2 regions of the Microbacterium sp. BLY genome follow, and region 1 is predicted to be linked to the other one. Evidence: riboswitches for the same ligand, from Rfam matches in the RefSeq annotation. Region 1 holds a riboswitch; the other holds the start of a gene.

What was found. A riboswitch is a leader RNA that binds a small molecule or an ion and turns the genes downstream of it on or off. The one in region 1 is predicted to bind thiamine pyrophosphate.
Region 2: another riboswitch for thiamine pyrophosphate. It lies ahead of KAF39_RS02830 (ECF transporter S component); the one in region 1 lies ahead of thiM (hydroxyethylthiazole kinase).

The regions. Positions count from the first base shown of each region.
Region 1 covers NZ_JAGKSR010000002.1:245,111-255,030, forward strand. The annotation lists gene KAF39_RS15720 (amino acid ABC transporter ATP-binding protein) at 1-696, shown strand, start outside; gene KAF39_RS15725 (glutamate ABC transporter substrate-binding protein) at 745-1,653, shown strand; gene KAF39_RS15730 (amino acid ABC transporter permease) at 1,717-2,373, shown strand; gene KAF39_RS15735 (amino acid ABC transporter permease) at 2,370-3,293, shown strand; gene pheS (phenylalanine--tRNA ligase subunit alpha) at 3,339-4,379, shown strand; gene KAF39_RS15745 (phenylalanine--tRNA ligase subunit beta) at 4,379-6,946, shown strand; gene KAF39_RS15750 (NAD-dependent epimerase/dehydratase family protein) at 7,145-8,116, shown strand; TPP riboswitch at 8,124-8,217, shown strand; gene thiM (hydroxyethylthiazole kinase) at 8,209-9,057, shown strand; gene KAF39_RS15760 (bifunctional hydroxymethylpyrimidine kinase/phosphomethylpyrimidine kinase) at 9,054-9,920, shown strand, end outside.
Region 2 covers NZ_JAGKSR010000001.1:525,621-535,540, forward strand. The annotation lists gene KAF39_RS02795 (NAD(P)-dependent oxidoreductase) at 1-547, opposite strand, end outside; gene KAF39_RS02800 (SDR family NAD(P)-dependent oxidoreductase) at 628-1,386, opposite strand; gene KAF39_RS02805 (aminoglycoside 3'-phosphotransferase) at 1,521-2,246, shown strand; gene KAF39_RS02810 (amino acid permease) at 2,259-3,731, opposite strand; gene KAF39_RS02815 (glutamate decarboxylase) at 3,742-5,106, opposite strand; gene KAF39_RS02820 (energy-coupling factor transporter transmembrane protein EcfT) at 5,223-6,014, opposite strand; gene KAF39_RS02825 (ABC transporter ATP-binding protein) at 6,011-7,468, opposite strand; gene KAF39_RS02830 (ECF transporter S component) at 7,468-8,109, opposite strand; TPP riboswitch at 8,102-8,211, opposite strand; gene KAF39_RS15880 (D-alanyl-D-alanine carboxypeptidase family protein) at 8,289-9,815, shown strand; gene KAF39_RS02840 (ABC transporter ATP-binding protein) at 9,873-9,920, opposite strand, start outside.

The DNA.
Region 1 (9,920 bases):
GGCGAGTTCCAGGCGCTCAGCGACATCGACCTCACCGTCAACGCGGGGGAGGTCGTCGTCGTGATCGGCCCCTCCGGTTCGGGCAAGTCGACGCTCTGCCGCACGATCAACCGCCTGGAGACCATCACCAGCGGCTCGATCCGCATCGACGGCAAGGAGCTACCCGCGGAGGGCAAGGCTCTCGCGCACCTGCGGGCCGACGTCGGCATGGTCTTCCAGTCGTTCAACCTCTTCGCGCACCTCACGATCCTCGAGAACGTGACGCTCGGCCCGATCAAGGTCCGTGGCCTGAAGAAGTCCGACGCCGAGGCGGAGGCGATGATGCTCCTCAAGCGCGTCGGCGTCGCCCAGCAGGCGAACAAGCTCCCCGCGCAGCTCTCCGGTGGCCAGCAGCAGCGCGTCGCGATCGCGCGGGCCCTCGCCATGCAACCCAAGGTCATGCTCTTCGACGAGCCCACGAGTGCGCTCGACCCGGAGATGATCAACGAGGTCCTCGATGTCATGGTCGAGCTCGCCCATGAGGGCATGACGATGATCGTCGTCACTCACGAGATGGGCTTCGCGCGCAAGGCGGCCGACCGGGTCGTCTTCATGGCGGACGGCCGCATCGTCGAGGAGGCCACGCCCGAGGAGTTCTTCACGAACCCGAAGAGCGACCGCGCGAAGGACTTCCTCTCGAAGCTCCTCACGCACTGACTTCCCCCAGACCCCGCACCCACAGCACAGCACATGAAGGAGACGCACATGCGACGTACACGGACACTGGCCGGATTCGGGATCGCCACGGTGGCGCTGCTCGCGCTCACGGCCTGCAACAGCGGCACGCCGTCGAACCCCGGAGGTGGGGGTGACGGCGATGGGGGCGAAGACAGCACTTGGTTCGAGGTGGCCTCGGACGTGCAGCTCGAAGGCAGCCCGACGTTCGATGCCATCGAGGAGCGCGGCAAGGTCGTCGTCGGTGTCAAGGAGGACCAGCCCGGCCTCGGCTACCTCGACGTGACCACGAACGAGCGCACCGGCTTCGACGTCGACATCGCGCGCTGGATCGCGGCCTCCCTCGGCTATGACGAGGACAAGATCGAGTTCAAGCCGATCGCCTCCGCGAACCGCGAGCAGGCGATCGTGAACGGCGACATCGACTACTACGTCGGCACCTATTCGATCAACGACAAGCGCAAGGAGCAGATCGACTTCGCCGGGCCGTACTTCATCACGGGGCAGGGCCTCCTCGTCGCCGCCGATGCGGAGGACGCGGATGCGCTCGAGGACTTCAACGGCAAGACCGTCTGCTCGGCGACCGGTTCCACCCCGATCCAGAACATCAAGGCGAACTTCCCCGACATCAAGACGCAGGAATACGACCTGTACTCCGCGTGCGTGCAGGACCTGATCGACGGCAAAGTCGACGCCGTCACCACTGACCAGGCCATCCTGATCGGTTACGCGGCGCAGTACCCGGACGACGTGAAGGTCACCGGCGGTCTCTTCACGGAGGAGCGCTACGGAGTCGGCCTGGCCAAGGGCGATGACGTCTTCCGCGCGCACATCAACGAGCTCTTCACCGACGGTGGCGACATCTGGCAGGCGATCTTCGACAAGAACCTCGGCTCCAGCGGCATCGAGGTCGAGCAGCCCGAGGTCGACGCGTACTGATCCGATGGGGCGGCCCTCCTCCAAGGGCCGCCCCACAGCTTGAACCGAGAAGGGGAGGGTGGCGTGGACGTCATCTTCGGGAACCTCGACCTGTGGGGCGAGGCGATCAGCAACACGCTGCTCGTCTTCTTCGCGGGCGGCATCATCGCCCTGGTCCTGGGAATCATCGTCGGCGCGATGCGCGTCTCGCCCGTGCCGATCGCGCGTGGCGTCGGCACGGTGTACGTCAACATCGTGCGCAACACGCCACTGACACTGGTCTTCTTCTTCTTCGTGTTCGGGTACCCCCAGCTCGGTCTGCCCGAGCTGTCGAACACCGTGCTGGGCATTCTCGCGATCGGCATCTACACGGCCACCTATGTGGCCGAGGTGCTGCGCGCCGGTATCAACACCGTCCCCGTCGGGCAGGCGGAGGCCGCACGGGCCATCGGCCTCCCGTTCGGGCAGGTGATGACGCTCGTCATCCTGCCGCAGGCCTTCCGCTCGGTCGTCCCGCCCATGATGAGTGTCTTCATCGCGTTGCTGAAGAACACCACGGTGGCCGCCGGCTTCTCGATCGCGGAGCTCGCGGCCCTGCGCTCGACGGTCAACGACTCGGCCGATCGCCCGGGCAACCCGATGGAGGTCCTGCTCTGGGTCGCGGTGGTCTTCGTCGCCCTTGTCATGCTGATGAGCTGGGGTCAGCGGTATCTCGAGAACCGATGGAGGATCGCCCGATGAGCTCCGTACTGTACGACGTCCCGGGCCCTCGTGCCATCGCGCGCAACCGGATCATCGCTGTCGTGACCATCCTCGTGGTGCTGGCAGCCTTCGGCTTCGTGATCTATCGGATGATCGAAACGGGGCAGTTCTCCCCGCAGAAGTGGTACGTCTTCACCTTCACCAACGTCTGGGCAGGCATCGCGCGTGCTCTCGTGAACACCCTGGCGGCCTTCGCGCTGGCCGCGGTCCTCAGCCTCATCCTCGGTTTCGTCCTCGCGATCGGGCGGTTGTCTGACCACGCGTGGGTCCGCGTCCCCGTCACGATCATCACGGAGCTGTTCCGCGCCGTGCCGGTCCTCGTCTTCATGATGCTGCTCTACTACGGGCTCCCCGTGGTGGGTGTGAAGATGGACCCTTACTGGGCGGTCGTCCTCGCCCTCATGGCGTATAACGGCTCCGTGCTCGCCGAGGTGCTCCGTGCCGGCGTCGAGTCGCTGCCGCGCGGGCAGAAGGAAGCGGGCTACGCGATCGGACTGCGCAAGAGCGGCGTGATGCGCCTCATCCTGCTGCCGCAGGCCATTCGCGCGATGCTCCCTGTGATCGTCGCCCAGCTCGTGGTCACGATGAAGGACACCGCCCTCGGCTTCATCATCACGTACCCCGAGTTGCTCTACTTCGCGAAGCAGCTGACCTCGCAGCAGGGGCGCCCGATCCTGCAGTCCGCCTTCGTCATCGGCGGCATCTACATCATCATGTGCCTCATCCTTTCCGGCATCGCACGTTGGGTGGAGGTGCGCACGCGCCGCTCGGCGAAGGTTCTTGCTGGCGGCACCGTCGATCCTGAGCTCGATCCTCGACTTCACGAGGGCGGTACCGACACGCAGCTGCTCACGCTTCAGAAGGGTGACAGCCGGTCGCGACGCTCCAAGCGCGAGTGAGTATCGGCGCGGGACGCCCGTCCCGCGCCGGTAGACTCGACTCCCGTGTCAGAGTCTCCGGAAATCACCCCCGAAGCGGTCGAAGCCGCTGTCGCCGACGCCCTTGCGGCGATCGATGCGGCCGCCGACACCGCCGCGCTGAAAGCCGCCCGTGCGGCGCACGTCGCGGAGGGATCGCCGCTCGCGGTCCTGAACGCCTCGATGCGCCAGGTCGCCCCCGAGAACAAGGCCGCTTTCGGCAAGCTCGTCGGTCAGGGCCGCGGTCGTGTGAACCAGGCGCTCGCGGCGAAGGAGGCCGAGCTGGCCGCCGCCGAGGTCGCCGCGCGCCTGGAGGCTGAGCGCGTCGACATCACTGCCGTCCCGTGGCGGACGCGCGTGGGCGCCCGCCACCCGCTGGCCCTCCTGCAGGACCACGTCGAGGACATTTTCGTCGGCATGGGCTGGGAGATCGCGGAGGGGCCGGAGCTCGAGCACGAGTGGTTCAACTTCGACGCCCTGAACTTCGACGTCGATCACCCCGCCCGGCAGGAGCAGGACACCTTCTACGTCGACCCGACCTCGCGGCACCTCGTCATGCGCACGCACACGAGCCCGGTGCAGGTGCGGTCGATGCTGAACCGCGAGGTCCCCATCTATGTGCTGTGCCCCGGCCGCGTGTACCGCACCGACGAGTTCGACGCCACGCACCTCCCGGTCTTCACGCAGTTCGAGGGCCTGGTGGTCGACAAGGGCATCACGATGGCGCACCTCAAGGGGACGCTCGACCACTTCGCGAAGCAGCTCTTCGGCCCGGAGGCCAAGACCCGTTTCCGCACGAACTACTTCCCCTTCACCGAGCCTTCCGCCGAGCTCGATCTGTGGCACCCGACCTTCAAGGGCGGCGCGCGCTGGATCGAGTGGGGCGGCTGCGGCATGGTCAACCCGAACGTGCTGCGCGCGGCCGGGATCGACCCGGAGGTGTACAGCGGCTTCGCGTTCGGCATGGGCATCGAGCGGGGCCTGATGTTCCGCAGCGATGTGCAGGACATGCGCGACATGGCCGAGGGCGATGTCCGTTTCAGTGAGCAGTTCGGGATGGTGGTGTGATGCGCGTCCCGCTTTCGTGGTTGCGTGAGTACGTCGATCTGGCAGCGGATGCCATGCCCGAGGACGTCCTCGCGGCCCTAGTGACCGTCGGATTCGAAGAGGAGGACGTGCACCGGTTCGACATCACGGGTCCCGTGGTGGTCGGCCAGGTCGTCTCGCTCGAGCCGGAGCCCCAGTCGAACGGCAAGACCATCAACTGGTGCCAGGTGGACGTCGGGCCCGAACACGGCGGCGTCCGCGGCATCGTGTGCGGCGCGCACAACTTCGGCGTCGGCGACAAGGTCGTCGTGACCCTGCCCGGCGCCGTCCTCCCCGGCCCGTTCCCGATCGCCGCCCGCAAGACCTACGGCCACGTGTCCGACGGCATGATCGCCTCGGCGCGCGAGCTGGGGCTCGGCGACGAGCACAACGGCATCGTCGTGCTGTCCGACCTCGGCATCGATGCGCCGGTGGGCACCGACGCGATCGCCCTCCTCGGCCTCGACGACGTCGCGGTGGAGATCAACGTGACGCCGGACCGGGGCTACGCCTTCTCGGTGCGCGGGGTCGCCCGTGAGTACTCCCACGCCACGGGGGCGGCGTTCCGCGACCCGGCCGAGCGTGACTTCGCCGAGCTGCAGCCCGGCTCCGGACACACCGCCGTGGTGGACGACCAGGCGCCGGTGCGCGGCCAGGTCGGCGCGAGCGAGTTCGTCACCCGGGTCGTGCGGGACGTCGACCCGTCGCGACCCACCCCGCCGTGGATGATCGCGCGACTGAGTCTCGCCGGCATGCGTTCCCTGGGTGTCCTCATCGACATCACGAACTACGTCATGCTCGAGCTCGGACAGCCGCTGCACGGCTACGACCTCGACAAGCTCACGGGCGGCATCACCGTCCGCCGCGCGACGCCGGGGGAGAAGATGACCACGCTCGACGGCGTCGAGCGGAAGCTGCACGTCGAAGACCTCCTCATCACCGACGACTCCGGTCCGATCGGCCTCGCGGGGGTCATGGGCGGCGGCACCACCGAGATGAGCGACACCACGCGGAACGTGCTCATCGAGGCGGCGACCTTCGACGCCACGACCATCGCCCGCACGGCCCGCCGGCACAAGCTCCCGAGCGAGGCGTCCAAGCGCTTCGAGCGGGGCGTCGACCCGCTGATCCCCTTCGTCGCGGCCCGGCGCGCAGCCGACCTCATGGTCGAGCTCGCCGGCGGCACGCTCACGGAGGAGGGCGGCGCGCTCTTCGCCGAGGTGTTCGTCGCCGAGATCGAGCTCCCGCGCGGCTTCGTCCAGGGGCTGATCGGCGTCGACTACACCGACGACGAGATCGTGGGCGCGTTGACGACGATCGGGGCGGAGGTCAGCCCTTCGACAAGCTCAGGGACCCAGGCCGAAGGCGAAGGGACCCAGGCCGAAGGCGAAGGGACCCAGGCAGAGGCCGGGTGGATCGTCATCCCGCCCACGTGGCGTCCCGACCTCACCGACAAGTGGACGCTCGCCGAGGAGGTCGCCCGCATCCATGGGCTCGACCGCATCCCCTCGGTGCTGCCGACGCCGCCGTCCGGTCGCGGCCTCACGGCCCACCAGCAGGGACGTCGCCGCGTGGCGAACGCCCTCGCGGCCGCCGGCTTCGTCGAGACCCCGGCATTCCCGTTCACGACCGAGGCGCAGAACGATCTGCACGGCTCCGCGTCCGGTGAGCACCTGCCCAGCATCCGCCTCGCGAACCCGCTCGACGGGCAGGTGCCGTTCCTGCGGCGCTCGCTCATCCCCGGTCTGCTGCAGACCGCGCATCGCAACATCTCGCGCGGGCTCACCGACTTGGCCCTGTTCGAGACCGGCGCCGTGTTCGTCCCGGGGCCGGGCGTGGAGTACGGCACCGCCGAGGTTCCGCCCCTCGGCGTCCGGCCGTCGGACGAGGTGCTCGCGGAGCTCGACGCGTCGATCCCGCCGCAGGAGCGCCATGTCGCGGTGCTGCTGACCGGGAACGTGTCCCCGCGTCAGCCGGGACGTGCTGCCGAGCCCGCCGGGCTTGTCGAGGCGCTCGATGCGGTGCGCGTGATCGGGGCCGCCGCGGGCATCGAGATCGATGTCGTGCAGACGCAGCGCGCCGCGTTGCACCCCGGACGCACCGGAGCGCTCGTCGTCGGCGGCGAGGAGGTCGGCTACGTCGGCGAGCTGCATCCCGCCGTCGCCGAGGAGGCCGATCTGCCGGCTCGTGCCACCGTGCTGGAGCTGGACCTCGACCGGCTGCTCACGCTCGCCGGGGGACGCATCGTGGCGGCATCGCTCTCCACGTTCCCGGCCGCGACGCAGGACGTCTCGCTCACCCTCCCGGCCGAGGTGCCGGCAGGCGACGTCCGCGCGGCTCTCGTCGAGGGCGCCGGCGCGCTGCTGGAGTCCGTCCGGCTCGTGGACGACTACCGCGGCGAGGGGGTGCCCGAGGGATCGAAGTCGCTGACGTTCGCCCTGCGCTTCCGCGCCGACGACCGCACGCTCACCGCCGCGGAGGCCTCCGAGGCGAAGATGGCGGGCGTCGCGGTGGCCGCCGAACGCTTCGGCGCCGCGCTCCGCGACTGATCCTGATGCCGCGCGGCATCATGCGTTCGCGCGGCATCAGGCGACAGCAGTGCCGGTGGCCTGTACTCGCGTGATGACCTGTGTTCGCGTGGGGGGCTTCGTTCGCGTGACGCCTGTACTCGCGTGACGGCCTGACCTGCCGCTCCGCTCTGAGCGGAGCCGCTTCCCTCGCGCCCGCGATCCTGCTGACATGGGCACATGACGGATGTGCTGATCCTCGGGGGAACCGGATGGCTGTCGGGGCGCATCGCCGCGCATGCGCTCAGGGCGGGGGCGACCGTGACCTGCCTGGCCCGCGGGGGACGCCCGGCGCCGCCGGGAGCGACCCTCGTGCTGGCGGACCGAGAGGAGGAGGCTGCCTACGACGTCGTGTCCCGGACGGACTGGGACCACGTGGTCGACGTCTCCTCCCGCGCCGATCACGTGTCCGCGGCCGTCCGTGCGCTCGGCGATCGCGCCGCCCGGTGGACGTACATCTCATCGATGTCGGTGTACCGCGACGACGAGACGGTCGGGACCGACGAGTCGGCCCCGCGGCATCCGGCGGCGCGGGCCGGTGAGGGCGACGACTACGCGCGTGAGAAGGTCGCGGCGGAGGACGCCGTGCAGGATGGTCTCGGCGACCGCGCGCTCATCGTCCGTCCCGGCCTCATCGTCGGCGACGGCGACCCCAGCGATCGCTTCGGATACTGGGCGGCGGCGTTCCTCCGGGCCCTGGACGAGCCGGTGCTGCTCCCGCCCCTGGACGGGCGCACGGCACAGGTCATCGACGTCGAGGACGTCGCCGCCTTCGTCGTGTCCGCCCGCGTCACCGGCGCCGTGAACGCGATCGGCGACGTGCACGCGCTGGAGGACGTGCTCCGGACCGTCCGCGCGGCAACGGGGCATACCGGCCCGGTGGTCGTGGGCACGGAGGAGCGTCTCGTCGCGGAGGGCGTCGCGTATTGGGCGGGACCGCGGTCGCTGCCGCTGTGGCTGCCGCCGGAGATGCGTGGATTCATGACGCGCTCCAATGTGCGGTACCGGAGCAGCGGCGGCACGCTCCGCCCTCTCGATGACACGGTGGAGCGCGTCGTGGCGGACGAGCGCGAGCGGGGCGTGGACCGGGAGCGCCGCGCCGGACTCACGCGGACGGAGGAGCGGGCGCTGCTCGACGCCCTCGCTCGCTAGACTGCGAGGCAGTGACACGGGGTGCCGCATCCGCGGCTGAGATCACACCCGTCGAACCTGATCTAGTTCGTACTAGCGAAGGGATGTCGCCGATGAGCGATCCTGTGCGTCCGCAATCCGTCCTCGACCTCGCCGCCACGGCGGGAAGGCTGCGGGAGGAGGTCCGGGCCTCTCCGCCGTTGACGCACTGCATCACGAACGCCGTCGTGACGGGCTTCACCGCGAACGTCCTCCTCGCGCTCGGCGCCGCCCCGGCCATGGTCGACATCGTCGGTGAGGCCGAGGCCTTCGCGGGTGCCGCCTCCGGGGTGCTGATCAACCTCGGGACGCCGACCCCGGAGCAGCGGGAGGCCGGCCGGGAGGCTGTGGCCGGAGCGCTCGCCGCCGGCACGCCGTGGGTGCTCGACCCCGTCGCGATCGGCACCCTCCCGGTGCGGACGGCGCTCGCGCACGAGCTGGCCGCGCTGCGCCCCACCGCCATCCGCGGCAACGCGTCCGAGATCCTCGCGCTGGCCGGACGCACCGCCGGCGGCCGCGGGGTCGACGCGACGGACGGGACGGAGGCGGCCGCGGATGCGGCCCGCGAGCTCGCGGGCCGTCACGGGGCCGTGGTCGCGGTCTCCGGTCCGGTCGACCTCCTCACCGACGGCTCGCGGGTGATCCGCATCGCCAACGGGCATGAGCTGCTCACGCGGGTCACGGGCGGAGGCTGCGCGCTCGGTGCGGTCATGGCGGCGTTCCTCGGGGCGGCGCGCGGCACGGCGACGGACGCCCTCACCGCGGTGGCCGCGGCGGCGCTCGTCTACACGGTCGCGGCGGAACAGGCAGCGGAGGTCTCCCGCGGGCCCGGGAGTTTCGCCGTCGCCCTGCTGGACGCGATGTCCGCCGTGACCCCGGCGGACATCGCCGCCCGCGCCCGCGTCGAGGAGGGAACGCGATGAGCGCCGATCTGTCTCTGTACCTCGTCACCGATCGCACGCTGTGCGGCGCCCGCGGGGTGGTCGAGACAGTCCGCGAGGCCGTGGCGGGCGGGGTCCGCATCGTGCAGCTGCGCGACAAGCAGGCGACGGATGAGGAGACCGTCGAGCAGCTCCTCGCCCTGTCCGAAGCCATCGGCGGCCGTGCCCTTCTCGTCGTCAACGATCGCCTCGAGGCCGCGGTCGAAGCCCGCCGTCGTGGTGCGCGGGTGGACGGCGTGCATCTCGGGCAGGCCGATGCGTCGGTCCTCCGCGCTCGCGACCTCCTCGGACCGGAGGCGCTGATCGGCCTGACGGCGAACACTCCGGCCCACCTCGATGCGGTGGCCGCCTTGCCGCCGGGGACCGTCGACTACCTCGGCGTCGGCGTCATCCGTCCCACGAGCACGAAGCCCGACCATCCGGCGCCGCTCGGTGTCGACGGCTTCGCGGCATTCGTCGCGGACAGCCCGCTCCCGTGCGTCGCGATCGGCGGCGTCGGCGTGGACGATGTCGAGACCTTGCGAGATGCCGGAGCCGCGGGGGTGGCTGTGGTGTCCGCGCTGTGCGCGGCGGACGACCCCCGGACCGCGGCTGCCGCCTTCCGCCGCCGGTGGCTCGCCCGAAGGGTGCCCCACGTCCTCAGCATCGCGGGCAGTGATCCCTCCGGGGGTGCGGGCATCCAGGCCGATCTCAAGGCCATCGCCGCGAACGGGGGCTACGGGATGGCGGCGCTCACGTCGCTCACCGCGCAGAACACGCAGGGCGTCCGGGCCGTGCACGTGCCTCCCGTGGAGTTCCTGCGGGCACAGCTCGATGCGATCGCCGACGACATCCGGATCGACGCC
Region 2 (9,920 bases), on a different contig from region 1:
CGAACTCCGCCGCGAGCCCGAGCGTGACCATCGTCATCCCGAACTTCGCCAGCGTGTACCCGGTGTGCGCGCCGAGCCACTTCGGCGTGGGGTTGAGGGGCGGCGAGAGGGAGAGGATGTGCGGGTTCTCGGCGTCCTTGAGGATCGGGACCGCCGCGCGGGAGAGCATGAACGTGCCGCGGACGTTGACGTCCTGCATCAGGTCGTACTTCTTGGCGGAGAGGTCGAGGGACCGGGAGAGGTCGATGACGCTGGCGTTGTTGATGACGATGTCGATGCCGCCGAACTCGCCCTGCGTCTTCATGACGGCCTCGGTGATGTGGTCGTCGTCGCGCACGTCACCCACGATGGGGAGGGCCTGACCGCCGGCGGCGCGGATCTGCTCGGCCGCGCTGTGCACCGTGCCCTCGAGCTTCGGGTGCGGGGCGTCCGTCTTCGCGAGCATCGCGATGTTCGCCCCGTCGGCCGCGGCGCGCAGGGCGATCGCGAGGCCGATCCCCCGGCTTCCGCCCGACATGAGGATGGTCTTTCCAGCGAGTGTGCTCATGGTTCTCGTTTCGAATCGCTTGATTGGCGGGGTTTCCGGTTCGAATCGGACCATTCAGGCGATTCGAAAGCCGGGAGGCGTCACCGGGGAGCCATGCGGATGGCGCCGTCGAGGCGGATGGTCTCGCCGTTGAGGTAGCCGTTCTCGACGATCTGCTGCACGAGGGCGGCGTACTCGTCGGGACGACCGAGGCGAGCGGGGAACGGCACCTGCTGGCCGAGCGAGTCCTGCGCCTCCTGCGGCAGGCCCATGAGCATCGGGGTCTCCATGATGCCGGGCGCGATCGTGCACACGCGGATGGCGTGACGGGCGAGCTCGCGGGCGATCGGGAGGGTCATGGCGTGCACGCCGCCCTTGGACGCGGAGTAGGCCGGCTGCCCGATCTGCCCGTCGAAGGCCGCGACACTCGCGGTGTTCACGATGACGCCGCGCTCCTCGTCGTGCGGCTCGTTCGCCGCGATGACGGCCGCGGCCTGGGAGATGACGTTGAAGGTGCCGACGAGGTTGATGCGCACGATGCGCTCGAAGTCGGCGAGGACGGCGGGGGTGCCGTCGCGGTCGAGCACCTTGGCCGGCGGGGCGATGCCCGCGCAGTTGACGACCACCCGCAGCGGCGCGGCGGCCTGCGCCGCGGCGACCGCGGCCTGGACCTCGTCGACACTCGTCACATCCGCGGCGACGAAGAGCCCCCCGAGCTCGGCCGCGATCTCCTCCCCCTTCGACGAGGCGAGGTCGATGATGGTGACGTGCGCGCCGGCGGCCGTGAGCCGACGGGCGGTGGCCAGTCCCAGTCCGGAGGCGCCGCCGGTGACGAGGGCACCCTGTCCGCTGATCTGCATCTGATGTTCTCCTTCGAACGTCGTCGTGGGACATGCATGGAACGCAGTCCCAGCCTATGCGGTTCTTGGTTTCATCGCAGGCCCGCCGCGTCGCCCCCGAGCCTACGACACCGAGGTTCCGGCAGGATGAGGAGGTGAGCATCCCCGCAGCGTCCATCGAGGTGCCCGACCGCGTGCGCCATCTCGCCGCCGGCGCCGCGCTGACGCCGGTCTGGCGCAACGCGATCGGCGGCCTCACCTTCCGCACCGACGACGGCCGGTACATCAAGTGGGGCCCGCACGACCCCGAGGCCACCATGCGCGACGAGGCCGAGCGGATGCGCTGGGCGCGCACCTGGATCACCGTGCCCGACGTGATCGCGCAGGGCCAGGACGAGGCGCACGAGTGGCTCGTCACGGCGGCGCTCCCCGGGCACAGCGCCGTGGACCCGTGCTGGGCCTCGTCGCCGGAGACCGCCGTGCGCGCGGTCGGTCTCGGTCTCCGGGCCCTGCACGACGCCCTCCCCGTCGCGGAGTGCCCGTGGACCTGGAGCCCGGACGAGCGCATCGCGAATGCTGCGGTCCGCGGCACGACGGTGCCGACCGATCTGCACGAGGCACCGTCGATCGACCGCCTCGTCGTGTGCCACGGTGACGCCTGCCTCCCCAACACACTGCTCGACGACGACGGCCGCCCCCTGGCCCACGTGGACCTCGCCGCGCTCGGGGTCGCCGACCGGTGGGCCGACATCGCCGTGGGGGCGATGAGCACGCTGTGGAACTTCGGCCCGGGCTGGGAGGACACGCTGATCGCCGCGTACGGCGTCGACCCGGACCGCACCCGCCTCGAGTACTACCGGCGGCTGTGGAACGCGACCTGAATCGTCACCGCCTCACGCTTCCGGATGCGCGTCGCTGAGGAGGCTCCCGTCGGCGGGACGCCGATCCCAGGACGGCTTCCGCAGCGCATAGAACAGCAACGGCGGAGCACCGAGCACGACGATCACCAGACCCACGATCCACGGGTACGCGGCGGCCGGGAAGGCCGTGAACCCCTGCGGCGGGATGAAGGCGAGCACGAACGCCGCGAGGCAGGCGACGAAACCGACCCCGGCGACGAACGGCAGCGCCTTCACCCGGTACGCCCGCGGGACGTCCGGCGCCTTGCGCCGCAGCACCATCGCCGAGGCGAACATGAGCATGTACATGATGAGGTACAGGGCGGCGGCCATGTCGATCAGCGCGACGAACGCGGCGCTGACGTTGGGAACCACGATGAAGATCGCCGCGAGGATCGTGACGATCGTGCCCTGGAGCATCAGGATGCCCGACTGCACCCCGGCCTTGTTGCGCTTCTGCAGCAGCGGCGGCAGCAGTCCCGTCTCCGCGGCCGCCAGCACGCCCTTCGACGGACCGGCCACCCAGGTGACGACCGAGGCGAGGGCTCCGGCGGCGATGAGCGCCGAGACGACGGCGGTCGCCCAGCTCATGTCCCAGTGGTCGAAGTACTCCCCGAACGCGAGCATGATGCCGTTGGTCAGCCCGAGCTTCTTCTCGGGCACCGCGACCGAGATCGCGATGGTCGGCAGGATGAACACGAGCAGGATGAGACCGGCGGCGAGGAACACCGAGCGCGGGTAGCCCTTGCCCGGGTCCTTCATCTGGTTCACATGGACGGCGTTCACCTCCATACCGGCGTACGCGAGCACGTTCGACACGATGAGCACGATGGAGGCCAGGCCCGTGAACGGCGGGATGATCGCCGAGGCGTCCAGCGGCACCTGGCTCTTCTCCCCGCTGAACACCCAGATGGCCCCGAACACGATCAGCATGATCGCCGGGAGCACCGTACCGAGGATGCCTCCCCAGGAGCCCAGCTTCGCGAAGAGGTCGCCGCCGCGGAGGGTGACCAGGGTGGAACCCCAGTAGAAGACGATGATGATGACCGCGGTGAAGAACCCGGAGCTGGACAGCGAGGGATCAAGGAAGACGAAGGCGAGAGCGCCCGCGACGAACGCGAGCTGCGTGGGGAACCAGACCACGTTCTGGATCCACTGCAGCCACACCGCCGTGAACCCCCAGCGGTTACCGAGGGCCTCCCGCACCCAGACGTACACGCCGCCCTTCCACCCGGTCGCCAGTTCGGCGGCGACGAGGGCGGTGGGGATGAGGAAGACGATCGCCGGGATGATGTACAGCGTGACGCTGCCCAGACCGTAGATCGCCATCGCGGGAAGGGACCGCAGGCTCGCCACGACGACGAGCGTGAGGAGGGCGAGCTGGCCGACGCCGAGGACGGCGACGGCGGGACGGGAGACCTGCGGCGTCGAGGCCGCACCGGTCGCACCAGACTGCTGCGCAGACATATCGGCCTCCTCAGTGGTGGAACGCGGAGTCGGGCTGTTCGGCGGGCATGGGGGCCTCCAGGGCGTCGAGGTACGCGACCTCGGCCTTGATCGTCTCCAGCAGCTCCGCGGCGAGGTCCATGCTCAGCCCGTTGCGGACGACGATGCGCTGCACCGTGAGGTCTTCGAGATCCGCGGGCATCGGGTAGGCCGGGACGAGCCAGCCGCGCATCCGGAGGCGGTCCTGCAGGTGATAGAGCGTCCACTTGTCGGTGTGGCCCTCCTTCAGGCGCCACGCGAACACCGGGATGTCGCTGCCGTCGTTCCACAGCTCGAACGCATCGAGCTGACCGATGCCCGCCGAGAGGAACTTCGCCACGTTCTGCGACGCCTGCTGGACGGCGCGATACCCCTCGAACCCGAGGCGGAGGAAGAGGTAGTACTGCAGGAGCACCTGGGCCCCGGGGCGGGAGAAGTTCAACGCGAACGTCGGCATCTCCCCGCCGAGGTAGCTGACCTGGAACACGAGGGAGTCCGGCAGCCACTGGGCGTCGCGCCACACCACCCACCCGAGGCCCGGGTAGACGAGACCGTACTTGTGCCCCGAGGTGCTGATGGAGTGCACGCGCTCCAACCGGAAGTCCCAGACGAGATCGGGCTGGAGGAAGGGGGCGATCATCGCCCCGGAGGCGCCGTCCACGTGGATCGGGATGTCGAGACCGGTGTTCTTCTGGATCTCGTCGAGGGCGGCGGCGATCTCGGCCACCGGTTCGTACATGCCCGTGTAGGTGACCCCCATGATCGCGACGACGCCGATGGTGTTCTCGTCGACGTACTTGTCGAGGTCGTGGCCGTCGAGCGTCTTGTGCTCCTCGCTGATGGGCACGAAGCGCGGTTCGACGTCGAAGTAGTTGCAGAACTTCTCCCAGCACACCTGCACGGCGCTCGACATCACGAGGTTCGGCGAGGAGGCGTCCTTGCCGGCGGCGCGCCTGGCCCGCTGCCAGCGCCGCTTGAACGCGAGACCCCCGAGCATGCAGGCCTCCGAGGAGCCGATCGTCGAGGTGCCGATGCTGCGGCTGGCGTCCGGCGCGTTCCACAGGTTCGCGAGCATGTGCCAGCAGTTGTCCTCGATGGCGGCGGTCTGCGGATACTCGTCCTTGTCGATCATGTTCTTGTCGAAGGAGGCCATGTAGACCTGCTTCGCCTCGTCGTCCATCCACGTGCTGACGAAGGTGGCGAGGTTCAGGCGCGCATTGCCGTCGAGGATCGTCTCGTCCTCCACGATCTGCTTCGCGGTCGCGGGGAGCGACTCGCTGTCGGGGATCACATGCCGGGGGGCTACGGTGGCTTCCCCCGGGCGGGTGAACAGCGGCTGGTCGTCGGAGATGCTCATGGGACGTCCCTTCATTCGGTGTCACTTCGGCACTGCGTCGTTGAGGCGCGGTCTTCTGCGCACGCTAGACCTCTCCCCGATGGACTTCTAGGGTCTCTGGTCCTATGGGAGACCGGTCAGGCGGGACCGAGGATGAAGTTCCAGGCGCCGGTGGCGACCGCAGCGGCGATCGCGATCCCCGAGATCGCCGCGCCGACGGCGAGCAGGATCCACTCGGGGGCACCGAAGCGCGACTCCCGCGCCCACGTCCGCCGGACCGGCGCGCCGAACCCGCGGGCCTCCATCGCGGTCGCGAGCTTCGCGCCGCGGCGGATCGACAGCACCAGCAGCGCGAAGGCCATGCCGAGGAAGCGGCGGAGCCGCCCGCGGTCGGCGACGCCCCGCGCCCGGCGGGCGAGCTCCAAGGCGCGCCAGTCGTCGAGGAACAGGCCCACCATGCGGAGCCCGGCGAGCGCGCCGAGCACGAACCGGGCGGGTAGACGCAGGATCTGCCCGAGGCCGTCGGCGAGGTCGGTGGGGTCGACCGTGATGAACAGCACCACCGACGGCAGGGCGATCGCGAGCACGCGCAGCGTCGTCGCGAGGGCGAGGGCGAGCGAGCCCTCGCTGATGCGCAGCACGAACCAGTCGACGTAGACGGTGCCGCTCGTCTCCCCGTAGAGCGCGATGGTGAGACCGGTGAGCGGCGCCGCGAGCCACACCGGCCAGGTGCGCACCCAGAACTCCCGCCACCCGATGCCGGCGAAGAGGAACAGCACGGCCTCCAGCGCCAGCGCGACCGACGCCGACACCGGGTCGAGCGTGAGGATCAGCGGCAGGGCGATGAGGGCGCTGACGCCGAGCTTCGCGACCGGGTTGATGCGGGCGACCACGCCGGTGCGGGCGGGTGCCGTGGCGAGATCCGTCATGCCCGCACCCCCAGCGCGAACCGGGTGGCGTGCAGGGCGCGCGCCACGTCGAGGTCGTGGGTGATGGTGACGATGGCGGAGCCTTCGTCCCGGAGCACGGCGAGCATGGCGACGAGCTCGGCCCAGGTGCGGGCGTCCTGGCCGAAGGTCGGCTCGTCGAGGACGAGCACGCGGGGACGCGTGGCGATCGCCGCGGCGACGGTCAGGCGGCGCTTCTCCCCGCCGGAGAGCGTGTACGGGTTCGCGGCACCGAGGGCGGTGAGCCGCAGCCGCGCCAGCAGTTCGTCAACGCGCGCCGTGATCTCGTCCTCCGGGAGGCCGAGGGCCCGCGGGCCCACCGCGAGTTCGTCGCGGACGGTCTTGGCGAGGAGCTGGTGCTCCGGCTCCTGGAACACCATGCCGATCCGGGTCAGCAGGTCTCGGGACGCCCATCGGATCGGGGAGGCCTCCGCCCCCTGCTCGAGCGCCGGCGCGGCGGTCACCGCGCCGTCCGCCGGAGGCAGGAGACCGGCGAGCGTGAGGCCCAGCGTCGACTTTCCCGCCCCGTTGGGTCCGGTGATGGCGAGGGCCTCCCCGGCATGCACGTCCAGGTCGATGCCGTGCGCCACCGGGCGCCCCTTCACCCGCGCGACGGCCAGCTCGCGCGCCGACAGCAGCACCTCACCCGGACCGGCGAGTGGCGCCGGGGGCTCGGCGGGAGGGCGGCCGGGCACCCACACACCGTCCGCTGCGAGGCGCGCGCCCTGCGCACCGAGGACCTCGGCGGGTGGGCCGTCCGCGATCACGCCGCCGGCGCCGAGCACGATGACCCGGGTGAGCAGCGGCAGCCACACCTCGAGCCGGTGCTCCACGACCACGAGGGTCGCGGGCCGGACCGCCAGCATGCGCTCGACCGCCTCCCTGACCTCCTGCACGCCCTCCGGGTCGAGGTTGGCCGTCGGCTCGTCGAGCAGGACGAGGCCGGGCCGCATGGCGAGCATGCCGGCGAGGGCGAGGCGCTGCTTCTGCCCGCCGGAGAGCGCCTTCGTGGGGTGGTCGAGCGGGAGATCGAGCCCCACGGCCGCCAGGGCCTCCTCGACACGCGACCAGATCTCCGCGCGCGGCACCCCGAGGTTCTCACAGCCGAACGCGACGTCGTCGCCCGCTCTGGCGAGGATCACCTGCGAATCCGGATCCTGCAGGACGAGCCCGGACCGCCCCCGCGTCGCCACGGCCGGGGCGCCGTCGACGAGCAGCTCGCCCTCGCTCTCGCCCTCCTCCTCGCCGCCGAGCACGCCGGCCAGCCCGTGCAGCAACGTGGACTTGCCCGCACCGGACGCACCGAGCACGAGCACGCGCTCCCCGGACTCGATGCGGAAGGAGACGTCGCGCAGCGCCCAGGCGCGGCGACTCGCGTGCCGCCACCCCCACCCGCGCGCCTCGACGGCGGCGGGGGCGACCTCCTCCGCCGCCATCAGACGCGGACGCGCGCCTCGCGGCCGGACCCGAAGCGATCCAGCGCCCCGGTCGCCGCGATGCCGCGGGCGAGCACCCAGGAGAGGGCCCCGGCGATGACGGCACCAGAGACCACGGCGCTCACGAGGTAGATCACGGTGAACGCGGGGCCGGACCCGGCGTACCAGAGGATGAGGTTGTTGATGCTGCCCGCGAGCGCGGCGCCCGCCCCGGCGAGGATCGCGACCGGCAGCGACCAGCGGCGGTAGAAGAACAGCAGGAAGATCAGCTCGGCGCCGAGGCCCTGCACCAATCCGGCCTCGATCGTGAGGAATCCGCCCCACTGGTTGCCGACGAGCGCCGACACCACGGCCGCCAGCGTCTCGACGTAGATCGCGGCCCCCGCCTTGCGGATGATGAGGCCGCCGAGAACGCCGGCGAACAGCCACGGACCGTCCAGGAGTCCCTGCAGGCCGGGGAGCAGCGGCTCCAGCAGAGCCTTGGGGCCGAGGTAGCCGACGTTCCAGGCGAGGAAGATCAGACCGGCGGCGACACCGAGGACGCTGGCGACGACGATGTCGACGATGCGCCACCGCAGATAGCCGCGTGCCGGAGCGGTCGTCGTCTTCGCGGACGGGGACGTGGACGTGGACGTACTCATGTGAACTCCTCCCTGCGCTGGCATGACCCAGATCAGGTTCGACGGTCGAAGCGCGATTCGCTCCCTCTCAGCCCGGCTCGCCGGACTCCCGTGGTTGTGGTGACGATTCTACCGCTTTCCGTCCGCGCGTCCGGAGCCCTGCACGGCGGATTCCTGACGGGATTCGGTACCGTAAGCGAGTGACCGCTTCCGATCCCCCCGCCGAGGCGTCCGTCGGCGTCGGCGTCGACGCCCGGCCCGACCGCACCGCACCGGTGCCGACGAACCCCGCCGCCACGGAACCCGCCGTCGACGCGGACGACTCCGCCCCGGCGAGCGAGGACAGCGCCGCCACCGGCACGGTTGCCTGGGCCGATGCCTCCGCACCGGCCACCGCCCTGACCTGGGTCGACCCCGATGCGGTCGCCGCCGGCTCGTCGACGCCCGACTTCGACGCGTCGCCCGACGCGGAGGGCACGACGGGACTGCTGCGCGACGCCCGGCTGCGTCCGGCGATCGCCGGCCCTGGCCTGCTCCTCCCACTCGGGGTGCTCGCCGGCCTCGTCGCCTCCTACGCGGGCACCACGCTGCTCTGGCCGCTGCACGAGATCCCTCCGACCGTCCAGGCCGTCGAGTTCACCCCCGTCGCCGCCCCCACCGCGGCACTCGCCTGGCCCGCCGTCGGTGACGGCGCCGTCGGGATCACCGGCATGACCACCGCCGCTTCCACCACCGCGCCGGTGAGCATCGCGAGCATCACCAAGGTGGTCAGCGCGCTCATGGTCCTGGACCGCCTGCCGCTGGCCCCCGGGGAACAGGGCCCGGAATTCTCCTTCACGTACGCCGACAGCGTCCGCTACTGGGACTACCGCATCTCCGACCAGTCCGCGCTGGACGTCCCTGTCGGCGGGGTACTGACGGAGTACCAGCTGCTGCAGGGGACGCTGCTGGGCTCGGCCAACAACTACATCGACCGGCTCGCGACGGAGATCTGGGGGTCGAACCGCGAGTTCGCCGCGGCCGCGGAGCGCTGGCTCAGCGAGCGGGGCCTCTCCGGGATCACCGTGGTCACACCGTCCGGATTCGACGAGCGCAACGTCGCCACCCCGGAGGCCCTCGTCGCGCTCGGAGAGGTGGCGATGCGGAACCCGGTGTTCGCGGAGATCGTGGGCACCCGCTCGGTCGACCTCCCGGGCGCCGGCACCGTCGTCAACACGAACGGGATGCTCGCCGACCCCGGTGTCGTCGGCATCAAGACCGGCACGCTCGTCGGGTGGAACCTGCTGACCGCCAAGGACGTCACGGTCGGCGACTCGACGGTCCGGCTCTACGCCGCCGCGCTCAACCAGGAGGACGACGACGCCCGCCTCGCCCTCACGCGCGCCCTGTTCGCCCAGACCGAGGCCGCACTGCAGGCCCAGGGCCCGGTGGTCCCCGCCGGCACCGTGGTCGGGCGCGTCGCGACCGTGTGGGGGGAGAGCGTCGACGTCGTCACGGGTGCGGACGCGGATGTCGTGCTGTGGAACGGCGCGACCGCGACCGCGTCCCCGCAGTTCGACCTCGGCGAGGAGCGGGAGGCGGACGGCACCGTCGGCACGCTCACCACGACCGGCCCCATCGACAGCACCGAGACCGCGCTGGTCCTCGACGAGGACGTGGAGGGTCCGAGCCCCTGGTGGCGGCTCACGCACCCGCTCGAGCTCCTCGGTATCACCTCCGCCGACTGACTCCGCATGCACGACGCCCCGCTCCGGTCCGGAGCGGGGCGTCGTGCCTGATGCGGGTCAGGGGCGAGGCGTCGTGCCGTCCGCGCCGTCCTCCAGCAGCGCCTG